2 regions of the Fructilactobacillus carniphilus genome follow, and region 2 is predicted to be linked to the other one. Evidence: predicted binding sites of a transcription regulator. Region 2 holds the regulator's gene; the other holds the start of a gene.
The links. Region 2 encodes LexA, which represses DNA repair genes until DNA is damaged. Its sites were predicted from a motif close to CNAACANNTGTTNG; they were not measured.
Positions count from the first base shown of each region.

Region 1 (6,105 bases), 540 kb from region 2:
GATGTGGAATTAGAAGTATTTGAATTACTGCTATCATCTGCGCCTTTTAATTCCGTGGAAGTTTTGCTATTACTTTTTGAATAATCAGATTTCTTTTTTTGCTTATCACTTTTATCTTTATTATTTTGATTATTACTCTTTTTTGTTTGCTTCGTTTTTGAGTTATTATCGCTATTATTATGGTAATTATTACATGATGTCAAACTAAATAATAAAATAAATGTCAACGGAAATATAAAAATCTTTTTGTTAAACATAGTATTGCAGTCTCCTAAGTTAAAAAAATTAATATAAAAATCATTGTAATTATTACATAACCATAAATATAAAATCAATATCTAATATAGTTAAAATTAAACTACGAACCGAATTATGGCCAGGGAAACAATTCCCACTGCTACGATGACCAACAAGTTTTTACTAATAACGGCTGAAATCACCGTGGGTACGGAGGCTACCAGATTTTGCCAGTCCAAAGTCGGCAGGTGCCCGAGGTGTTGGTGAAATAAACCAGTAAACCAGAGGGCAGCCATAATTACAACCGGGACAAAACTGAGGAACTCGACCGCTGCCATCGGTAGTTCAAACCGTTTTAACAGTAAAAATGGAATAACCCGATTCAGCCAGGTCACCACTCCACAGCCAACGATAACCAGCAGAACAAATTTAAAAGAAAGCATGTTTCAACAACACCCCCAATCCGCACCCAATCAGGGTCACTAGGATTAACAGCAAATTGCTCGGGACAAAAATCATTCCCACGTAGACTAAGACCAGCGTAATAAGAATCATGATAACTTGAAGCCGGCGATCAATAGTTCGATCTGCCGCCACTTGCAGGTACAATAACCCAATAAACATCGCAATAAAGGCAAAGTCCAATCCAAATTGATTGGGATTGGGAATCAAACTGCCTAACGCTCCCCCAATTCCAGAAGAAATGATCCAGGTTAGATACGCCACCAGGTTGGAGGTATTGAGCCAATCAAAGGATAACTGGCGGTTAGTGTAATTTAACTTGTTCATGCTTAGGGCAAAGGTTTCATCCGTCAATAATGAACCAATGATAACGTTGCGCAGTAACGATTCCTTTTTCATGAACGGCGCCACTGTCATCCCCATCAGTAACATCCGGGCTGACAGCAAAAAGACCGACAGCACGATGGCAGAAAATGAACTTCCCGCTAACAACATGCTGACGATCACAAACTGAGCGGCTCCCGAATACGTAATGGCTGACATTAGCGTAATCATTAAGACGTTGAGACCGGCTGCTTTAGCTACGATACCAAACGCGAGGCCCACGCCAATGTAGCCCGAAAGGGTCGGAATCGTATCCTTAAATCCGGCTTGAGCGCTCAAATCATTCTTCACGAACTAGGCCCCTCCTTGCTCAGATTGACCATGCGCTGTTTTTGAATGACGGGCGCCGTAAAAAATGTAGATTAGCAATCCAATAACGAACCAGGCCAGCGTCAATAACTTAGCATCATTACTTAGTTCCCAGAAAATCACAAACGAAACTAGCGCTGACAAAGCGGGTAGTACCGGATATAACGGCATCCGGAACTTCGGAACCGGTAAATCCTTACCTTCCCGCGGCCGAAGCGCGTAGATTCCTAGTGAAACGAACATAAAGGAAATTAAGGTTCCAGCAGAAACCAAGTTAGCCAGGAACGTGAACGGTAGCATTGCCCCCACCAACACGGCAGCAACCGTCACCACTAAGAGGGCATTCGCCGGGTTATGCTTCTTGTTTACGCGACCTAATTTCCGGGGCAATAAGCCGTCCCGACCAAAGGCATAGACCAACCGTGAGCTAGCTAGCTGGGTCCCAATTAATGAAGCAAAGATTCCCACGATGGCAACTAACGAGAGCAGGTTAGCCGTCAATAGGTGACCAGTTTGCCGCAAGGCCCAGGCCGATGGTTCGGCATTGCCAGCGTAAGTACTGTATTTGAACATTCCGACGAGGACCAGCGAAACGCCCACAAACAACAGACTTCCGATGATTAACGTCCCTAGAATTCCGCGTGGCATGTTCTTACCGGGATCCTTGGTTTCCGCAGTATTCGATGCAATCACGTCAAAGCCTCCATAGGCCACAAAGACCTGTGCTGCTCCGGCTAAGATTCCAGTAAAGCCTCCAAAGGCCGTGCCTGGACGGTGAGCCGGAATAAACGGATGATAGTTAGCGGGGTGAATGGCAGTCAATCCGACCACAATGAACATCACAACCACAGCCACCTTAAGAATTACCAGCACATTTTCTAACTTGTTAACCCCCGCCATTTTGCGGCTTAACAGCAGACTAACTAAGATAATCGAAAGCGCGGCAAAAAGGTCAAAGACCCCACCTGTTTTCGGGTTATACCCTGAGGCTAGGTACGACGGGAGATGAATCCCAAACTCCCCTAAAAAACCCTGGACGTAAGCTGACCAACCGGATGCCACGAAGGTAATTGCCAAAAAGTACTCGGACAACATTAGCCACCCGGCAATCCAGCCAAACCCTTCGCCAAACAACACGCTAATCCAAGAAAAGGCCGATCCGGCCACCGGTAACGTCGCTGCCATTTCGGCATAGGCTAACGCTGCGAGCCCCGCACCAACTCCGCCGACGAGGAAGGCTAAAGCTACCGCAGGCCCCGTATGTTCCGCTGCCACAATTCCAGGTAGAGTAAAGATAGCGGTTCCAACCACCATTCCTAGTCCCAACCCCAGCAAATCCTTCGTTGTCATATGGGGTTCCAGGCGCGAATCTTGATCTAACAAGCCTTGGGCAGATGCCTTCCGGGTAATCCGTTCCCAAATTTTATTCATAAAAAAACCTCCTTAGCCAAACTGATTAATTATTGACTCATTATAATAGTTAATTTTTTGCAAAGATACACATTTTTCCAAATAAGTTATAATTAACGGAGAGCCAGGCAAAATATTTCCGTTAATTAGCTTAAAACTGAACCGTTTTCGGTTGGAATTTCGTACTTAATAGCGTAGAATAATTATTATTGAGGAACCAAACATACGTTCACGCCAAACAGAAAGGGTGCTTTGAATGGCCACAAATTCAAAAAAGAGCGCGCAAGATGCTCGTCAAGCTGAACTTGACAAAGCTTTAAAACAAATCAAAAAAGAATTCGGAACTGGAGCCATCATGCGGATGGGTGAAACCCCTAATTCTAACGTTGAGGCCATTTCCACGGGGATTCTCTCCCTGGATATTGCCTTAGGAATTGGTGGGTTCCCTCGCGGTCGGGTCGTGGAAATTTTTGGAGCTGAATCTTCCGGAAAAACCACAATTGCCCTGCAGGCCGTGGCCGAATTGCAAAAAAACGGTGGTACTGCTGCCTACATTGATGCCGAAAATGCGATGGATCCGGAGTACGCCAAGGCCCTCGGAGTTAACATCGATGACTTATTACTATCCCAGCCTGGAACCGGTGAGGAAGGTCTGCAAATTGCAGACGCCCTAATTGGTTCTGGAGCCATCGACCTCGTAGTGGTAGACTCCGTGGCTGCGTTAGTCCCGAAATCCGAAATTGAAGGTGACATCGGTGATTCCCACGTGGGACTCCAAGCCCGGTTAATGTCACAGGCTTTGCGGAAATTAACCGCCAATATCAATAAGACCAAAACCGTCGTGATTTTCATCAACCAACTTCGAGAAAAAGTCGGGGTCATGTTTGGAAATCCGGAAACCACTCCCGGTGGTCGGGCTCTGAAGTTCTACTCAAGTGTTCGATTGCGGGTAAGCGGTAGTAAGCAATCAAAGGAAGGCCAAGAAGTCGTGGGGAAAGAAACCAAGATCAAAGTGGCTAAGAATAAGGTGGCACCACCATTCAAGACCGTTGACACGTTGATGAGTTTTGGGCACGGAATCGAACCGGTTGCCGACATGGTGAACCTGGCCGTTGATAAAGATATCATTAACAAGTCCGGGTCCTGGTACTCCTATGGAGAAGAACGACTCGGTCAGGGATTGAACAAGACCGTGGCTAACCTGAAGGAAAAACCAGAACTTGTGGATGAATTAACCCACAAGGTCCGGGTCGCTTACGGGATTGAAAAAGAAGACCCAGAAGCAGAAAAAGATGCCGTAAAAGCTAATGCTAAAGAAACAGCTACAACCAACACTTCAACTAAATCAGAAGAAACCGATTTAGACGTCTAGAGTTACGAAGAGCCCCTTCCAAACGAAGGAGCTCTTTTTGTTTGTCCTAAAAATGGGGCAACAAGCGGTGTCGAGCTAATTGATCCGCTACGACCGCCACGACCAACGCTTTTAAGGCATCACCGGGCAAAAAGACCAGGCTGCTAACCAGCACCTGGGTGAACGGTAAGTTACTTTGCCAAGCCAGATAGCCGGCGCCCACGAGGTTCATCAGCAACATTCCACCCACTAAGTTGGCAACTATAAAGCGCCAGAATAATGGAACGCGGCGTAGGTGCTGCACTAACCAGCCAATTGCGTAAGCACAAATCGGCCAGCTAATGAGATAACCAGCGGTGGGTCCAAAGAAGACCCCAACTCCCCCGCGAAAACCTGCTAACAACGGTAATCCAACTGCCACGAGCAGTAAAAAGAGCGTGACGCTCCAAAAGCCGAGTTTCCGGCCCAAACAGGACCCAGCTAGCATGATCCCCGCCGTTTGAAAGGAAATCGGCACGGGTAAAAAAGGAATCGTAATTAACGGAATCAGTCCTAAACAGGCAATGATTGCAATCATCAGGGCACAATAAGTCATTTCTTTCAGCTTCATAAACAGTTTTCATCCTTTACACGTAGTCTGCTTCTGATTGTGCCAAATTAGGAGAACTTTGCCCACCCTCATTGAGTTAGATGGATTAAAACCGCTCTTTTCGGGCAAACAGTTTCGGCTAAATGTCACTTTTGCTGCCCGACCACCAGCCAAAATCTGGTATACTTAACCTAATCGAATAGCTGGGGTGCCCATTTACGGCTGAGATAATACCCGTTGAACCTGATCTAGGTAATGCTAGCGGAGGTAACCTGACACACAGTTGTCGCAAAAAATTCAACCGTCCCCCAATTTTGGAGGGCGGTTTTTTCGTGGAGGAAGCTATGGAACCAGCAGTCACACTGCAACATTTTAGTTTTAAATATCCGAATCAAACTGAACCCTTGTTTCACGACGTTCAGTTAGAAATTCCCACCGGCCATTTTTGGCTCTTAAGCGGTCCATCCGGTTGTGGAAAATCCACCATCTTAGAATTGATCGCCGGACTTAATGATCAATCCTACCAGGGTGAAATTACGTTACAACACCAGCCACTCCCGGAATTACCGGCAGCCCACCGGTCTAAGACCGTCAGCATGATGTTACAGGATCCCAACCAACAGTTTGTCATGCAGACGGTCGCGGGGGAGCTCCAGTTTGCCCTTGAAAATCAGCAAACGGATCCGACAAAAATTCCGGCTAAGATTCAAGCAGCGCTGGAATTTTGTCACATTGAAGCTTTAGCCGAGCGCAAGGTGCTTTCCCTTTCTGGGGGTGAAAAACAAAAGGCCATTTTGGCCACGATGGTAGCGCTCGATCCCGCTATTTTTCTGCTGGACGAACCGTTTGCCAGCATTGATCCGCATTCCAAACGTGACATTTTGCAACAATTGCACCAGCTTCAGACGGAACACGGCAAAACCATCATCGTTTCCGACCACGATTTAACCGGGTATCAGGACCTAGTAGATCACGTGGTCACGGTCGATGCTAACAAACACGAGCTTCATTTGTTGTCGACAACGGAGCAGACCGAACTATTTACCATCCGCCAACAACCTGCGCAACGCTTCTCGCTTCCTGATCCTCAGGATGCACTTTTTCGGCTCCACGACTATCAAATTTGGTACGGACAAACCCCGTTACTTTCGGTACCCAAACTAGCGATTCCAGCTGGTTGTACCCTGATCACTGGACCAAGCGGCAGCGGGAAATCGACTTTAATCCGGAGCCTAAGCAAACTGCAGAAGTATTCCGGGCAAATCAACCTGCAGCAACAAAACATTCAAAAAATCAAAAACAAACGTTACTACGATCGACTCGGACTGGTTTTTCAATCGGCTCCCGATCAATTCCTACGGGT
Region 1 is NZ_CP097121.1:1,309,882-1,315,986, reverse strand. It holds gene M3M37_RS06625 (hypothetical protein) at 1-257, opposite strand, end outside; gene M3M37_RS06620 (AzlD domain-containing protein) at 354-680, opposite strand; gene M3M37_RS06615 (AzlC family ABC transporter permease) at 667-1,374, opposite strand; gene M3M37_RS06610 (APC family permease) at 1,378-2,823, opposite strand; gene recA (recombinase RecA) at 3,059-4,174, shown strand; gene M3M37_RS06600 (biotin transporter BioY) at 4,221-4,763, opposite strand; TPP riboswitch at 4,937-5,030, shown strand; gene M3M37_RS06595 (ABC transporter ATP-binding protein) at 5,087-6,105, shown strand, end outside.
Region 1: recA (recombinase RecA) is a predicted target of LexA. The motif match lies at 3,021-3,034, and genes of this name have one in related genera.

Region 2 (6,105 bases):
CTAGAACTCCAGGTGATTCACGACTTTTATCCGGTTAAGAGTCAAGCAGATGATTGGTTAGTGCAAAAAGCAGTAGCGGTTTCGCAAGCGAACTATCCAGATCGACAAATTCAGGCCGGAATTGATAATGGAGCGACGGATGCCAGCGTGTTTGTGAAACAGAATGCGGACCTCCCCGTCATTGTGTTAGGACCCGATAAAGCCGGGACTTCCCATCAGCGGAGCGAACACACTACCATTAGCAGTTTTTTAGCCACGATTAACATTTATAAGGACTTGGCAACGCAATTTTTTGCAACCCAGGCCTAATAAAAGAGCACGATTAGAATTCATTTCTAACCGTGCTTTGTTGTTTAATTACAGTGTTTTTAGTTTTTCGTCAATTTGTTTTAAAACGATGGCTGTGTTTTCAGGATCCTGCAGGTCATAAGTTTGTAAATCAATCTTCATTTTGGGACTAACGTCGTAGTCTTCATACCATTGTTGGTATGCTTGCCACATTTTGTGATAGTAGGCCTCCAGTTCTGGATTATCGTCAAACTGTTCGTAGTCACGCCCCCGCTTTTTGATACGGGCCAGAATCGTGGGAAAATCAGCGTCGGCATACACCAATAAGTCGGGACGCTGCTTGGGCATTTCTTCAAGTTCGGCCATCATGTTATCCAATAGTTTGAGGTAAACTGATAGTTCGATGTCAGAAATGTTTCCAGCTGCATTATTTTCCTTGGTGAACAAGGCATCCTCGTAAATGGAGCGGTCCAGGACGTTATTGTCATCGGCGAGGGCCTTTTTAATCATCGCAAAGCGTTTGTTTAAAAAATAAATCTGTAACAAAAAGCCATATTGTTGGGGATTTTTGTAGTAGAGGGGTAAAACCGGATTATCCCCCACCGGTTCATAAAACGGTTTGGTGTGTAAGTGTTCAGCAATTTTACCGGTCAGCGTGGTTTTGCCGACCCCAATCATTCCAGCAGTAATTATCACCATAAAGAGCTCCTTCTTCTATAATAAGATTAGTATAGCACGCCCGTGAATTTCGAGAAAATAGCGGAGCCCGGCGCCGAGTTATGGTATCCTAGTAATAATTCGATTTAGTGATGGTGAGCAAATGAAGTGGTTAGATGGATTTTTAATTGTGGTGGGCTTGTTGATAATGGGTTGCAGTTACCTGGTAACGGGTCGGTTGCAAGTCGGAATTTTTCTATTAGGAGCGGGCATCGGAACTCAGGCACTCGTGATTCCGGCGGTCGTGTGGATCTGTCAACGTTATTTTAGCCATCCAGAAAGGGATGAAGAACAACCCCATGAACTTAAGTGAAATCGTTCAATTTATTAAGCGACTACTGGTGTTTATTATATTAGTTGGTCTAGTGACAGTGGTTCCCATACCAATGCTGTTGTTGCAACAATATCATTTTCAAACAGGAATCATAATTGGGATAATTGTAGGTTACATCTCTGTTTATCTAATCTCTATTTGGTTAGCCTATGAAGCTTATCGATGGGTTTGGCACCAACCTAACGGTAAATTGACTGCATCGAATTGGAAATTAATCTTTGTTTCGCTGTTTGAAATTTTTGCGGTGGAAATTGTGACTGTAATCGTGGCACAGTTGCTGCATCTCCCCGCTGGAAGTGAAAATAACCAGATTATTTACCAATTACTCTCTAGCAGTCCGGTTGTTTTGATTTTAATGAGCGCGGGAATGGTTTTTTTAACACCCATGCTAGAGGAATTAGTGTTTCGGGGATTTTTAATTCGCGGGGTCTTAAGCTGGGCACCAAATTGGCTTGCTATGATTATTAGTGGAATTGTTTTTTCTGCGGGGCACGCGAGCTCGAACTGGCTTAGTTTTTTGATTTATGCAGCGATGGGAGTGATTTTAGCCCGGGTTTATTTAAAGACGAATCGGATTCAGGCTTCCATGACCTTACATTTTCTCAATAATTTATTCGCAACAATCATGATGGTGATTTCCATTCTGGGAAACGCCCACTAGAGAAAGGATGATTAATTTGGACCTTACAGAATTTACTTATTATCAAAATTTAAAAAGTCGCTTAACCAAGGTACAAGCGGAATTACAAGAAGAACAACAGGAATACTTAGAACAGATGGGAAATCTGAATCAGCTGTATAACGACTATGATGTGGAAACGACTGAACAACTGGCCAACGCCCTAAATCATGGTGATGACGATCAGTTTACAACGGAAATTGAAACGGCCTTAACGAGTCATGACCGTGAATTCTTGTTAGAGAACGTTGCTACTTTGAATCCGAGCGAGGCGCAGGTCTTGGCCGCCATTCACGGTGAAGCAGATGATGTGGCTACTGAAGCAGTTAAGGTAGAGAAATTCTACCGGGAATTTGCGTTACCAATCATCGAACGACTACAAAATAACCGTATGATCCACGTCGAGGACTTAACGACTTCTGGAAGCAATAGCGATACGGTGGCAGAAATTAATTATTTCTCGACATTTGACGATTTTAAAGAAGATTTCAACGGAGCTGCTTACGTGGGTGAAGTAATCGAACAACGTTTGCAAGATCAAAAACCGATTAGTTTGATTATTACGGAACAAAATTATCCAAATGAATATGATGTAACGGTGATGCCAGAAAATGAGGAGGGATAAAGCATGGTAGATAAACGAGATTATAAGTATCCAGATACCCAGGCCTACGATCAGGTGATTAAGTTTTTGAACGATAACGGGGTAACCGTCCGCGATATTTCTAAGGTAACCTATAATTTACAAAAGCAATTTATTAGTATCCCTAGCATGGAATACGTTGATAAAATTGTGATTGACGTTTTGCATAAACGGGAAGTGTTAAATAACGCGTTAGTGGGAATGGAAATTGACCGCTTAGCCACCAATCATCAACTATCCGAACCGCTCCAAAGCATCGTGGAACATGATTTAGGGGTCTTTGGGGTTGATGAAACCCTAGCGTTAGGGATCGCTAACATCTATGGAACGATTGGAATTACCAACTACTGTGGTTTAGACACTAACAAGCAGGGCATTGTGAAGGAACTAGACCGGGAACAATCCCGAGTAACTACCTTTATTGATGATATTGTCGGAGCCGTGGCGGGAGCTGCTTCGGCTAAGATTGCCCACGAAAATTCATAAGTACCAAAAAATAGCAAAGTCCTGAACAGTAAGACATTGCTATTTTTTCTTTAATTATTTAATTTCGTTACGATATAAGCCCACGACTTTGCCGAGGATGACACAGTTGTTTAAGATGATTGGAGCCATCGAGTCATTTTCTGGTTGGAGGCGGAAGTGATCACTTTCCTTGTAAAATCGTTTACAAGTTGCTTCTCCTTCATCATTCATGGCAATTACAATTTCGCCATTTTCAGCATTGGGTTGGCGTTTCACAATTACCTGGTCGCCGTCTAGAATCCCAATGTTAATCATACTTTCCCCGCTAATGGTCAGCATGAAAAGGTCGGCTCGCTGGTTTTGCAGTTCCGCTGGAATTGGGAAGTAATCGGTTGCTTCTTGAACCGCTAAGATGGGTTCTCCTGCTGCTACGGTTCCTAAGAGTGGCATTTCGTTTTCAGTAGAGTTGGGCTGAATCCCCAAGGATCGAATCCCATCCTCCGTAATTTCTAAGGCTCGTGGCTTCGTGGGGTTTTTGGTGATGTAGCCCTTTTTTTCTAACCGAGAAAGGTGACCGTGAACCGTGGAAGTGGAAGACAGACCCACGGATTTCCCGATTTCTCGAACGGTCGGTGGATAGCCGTGGTCAATAACGTTGTCATAAATAAATTGTAAAATGGCCTGTTGTTTTGGGTTAGCTTGCGAAGACATGTAAACACCTCAAATTCGTTTAGTAGCAATGCTTTTAGCGTACCATAAAATTAGGAGTTTGCAAACGTTAGTTCGCCCGTTTCCTGTTTTATTATGATTGATTTCATGCTATTATTAAAGAAATTAAAAAAGGGAGTGGCAGAATGGCTGAAGATGAAAAATTAAAGCAGTTAATTCCACGGATTAATGAATTGGCAAAAAAGGCTAAATCAGACGTGGGTTTAACTGATGCAGAAAAAGCGGAACAAGAAAAATTACGTAAAGAATACCTCAAACGGTTTAAATCAAACTTTCGGACCCAACTTGAAATGACCCAGTTGTATGACAAAGACGGAAATGAAGTAACTCCCGAACCGGTCAAAGAAGCCCAACGCAAGAAAAATTTGCGTGACGATTAATCAATAACTGTTCAGAAAGAAGGAATTTAACTTGGCAACTTGGATTTGGATTTTACTAGTAATTTTAGCGCTAGTAGCAGGAGCAGCTGGTGGCTTTTTCATGGCCCGCAAGTACATGGAAAAATACTTAAAGGACAACCCACCGATTAACGAAGATCAGCTGCGAGCAATGATGTTACAAATGGGACAAAAACCATCGAAGAAAAAGCTGAATCAAATGATGATTGCAATGAAACGCAACGCTAAATAAGGCTAAAGAAAAAACCACTATTTAGTGGTTTTTTCTTTAGGATCATGATAAACGTAATCCGGATTAATTTCGTTATCGAGTTTGGTAAAAGCAGCTGCCATTTGGGTTTCGATGGCAGCTTGTTCCTCGTCGTTCAAGCGGTTGGATTTTTCGACATAAATGGGATCACCAAAGTTAATGTGGGCCCGTTTGCGTAAAAAGACCTGCTTTAAGGTTAAGGGACCTTGATAAACCACGGGTACCATTGGGACCTGGGCGGTTTTAGCGATTAAAGCCGCGCCTCCCTTTAATTTGGTTGAATGCCGTGTCCCAGAAGGAAAAATCAAAACGGAGAGATCAGTCTTACGTAAGACCTTAACGGGACGCTTAACGACTGAAATTCCAGGATTATGGCGATCAACCGGTTCCACGTTACACTTGCGTAATCCCCAGGCTAAGATGGGATTTTTAAATAATTCCTTTTTAGCAAGAAAGAAGAAGTGTTTGGGTAAGAGAACGACGCCAAAGAAGAGCATGTCAAACCAGGTTCGGTGCGGGGCAATTAAGACATAGTTACCAGCCGGAACCCTTTGCCGATTCCGTACGTCCGGTTTGCCGTTGAAGATGATGATGATCCATTTGATTACTGAAAAAGCAAACGAATAAAACAATCGTCTCATCCTTTCTGTTGAGATGTAAAATTAACCTTTAATAGTATACCATGTTTGCTGATAAAAAATGATGAGGAGAAAACGGATGGAGCAAGTGCAACTACGACCAGACGAACGAATCGACCAATTATACCGGAATCACATTCAAATCATTCAAAGTGATGCTGTGTTTTCCTTTTCGTTAGATGCGGTCATGCTGGCTCATTTTGCAAACGTAAAGCGCAGTGCCAAAGCCCAAATTGTGGACTTGTGTGCTGGAAATGGAGCGGTGGGTTTGTTTTTAAGTCAAAAAACGCACGGTCAGATTACAGAGGTCGAGATTCAATCCCGTTTGTGTGACATGACCGAGCGCAGTGTCCAGTTAAACCAATTGGAGCAACAGGTGCGGGTGGTCCATGCTGATCTTAAAGATAGTCTACACTACTTTGTCAAAGAATCGGTCGATGCGGTCACGGTCAATCCCCCGTATTTTCCTGTGCAAGCGACTAGCAAAAAAAATCCGAATCGTTATCTAGCAATTGCGCGCCACGAGTTAAAGACCAATCTAACTCAGGTAGTTACAACGGCTAGTGATCTTTTGAAAACCGGCGGGAAACTGTTTATGGTTCACCGACCGGACCGACTACCAGAGATTCTAACCGAATTACAAGCTCATCGGTTGGCTCCCAAGGAGATTCAGTTTGTTTATCCTCGGGCAAATCAGGATGCGAACATGGTTTTAATTGCAGCGCGTAAGGATGGGCAAGTCAGCGGACTCAAGGTCAGGCCTGCCATCGTTGTTTATGCAGGAGAAACGTATACCCCCTTTGTGCAGGAACTTTTATATGGAAGCAAATAAATTATTTTATTTTTACGTTCTGTTATGTGATGATGGGTCTTTTTACGGTGGCTTTACCACCGACGTGTCCAAACGATTTCAGACACATCGAAGCGGCAAGGGAGCTAAATATACCAAAGTGCACCGACCAGT
Region 2 is NZ_CP097121.1:357,856-363,960, forward strand. It holds gene M3M37_RS01875 (ArgE/DapE family deacylase) at 1-309, shown strand, start outside; gene M3M37_RS01880 (deoxynucleoside kinase) at 358-987, opposite strand; gene M3M37_RS01885 (hypothetical protein) at 1,109-1,318, shown strand; gene M3M37_RS01890 (CPBP family intramembrane glutamic endopeptidase) at 1,305-2,000, shown strand; gene M3M37_RS01895 (hypothetical protein) at 2,017-2,643, shown strand; gene M3M37_RS01900 (phosphatidylglycerophosphatase A family protein) at 2,647-3,147, shown strand; gene lexA (transcriptional repressor LexA) at 3,202-3,837, opposite strand; gene M3M37_RS01910 (DUF896 domain-containing protein) at 3,981-4,235, shown strand; gene M3M37_RS01915 (YneF family protein) at 4,267-4,485, shown strand; gene M3M37_RS01920 (lysophospholipid acyltransferase family protein) at 4,503-5,135, opposite strand; gene M3M37_RS01925 (tRNA1(Val) (adenine(37)-N6)-methyltransferase) at 5,221-5,973, shown strand; gene M3M37_RS01930 (GIY-YIG nuclease family protein) at 5,960-6,105, shown strand, end outside.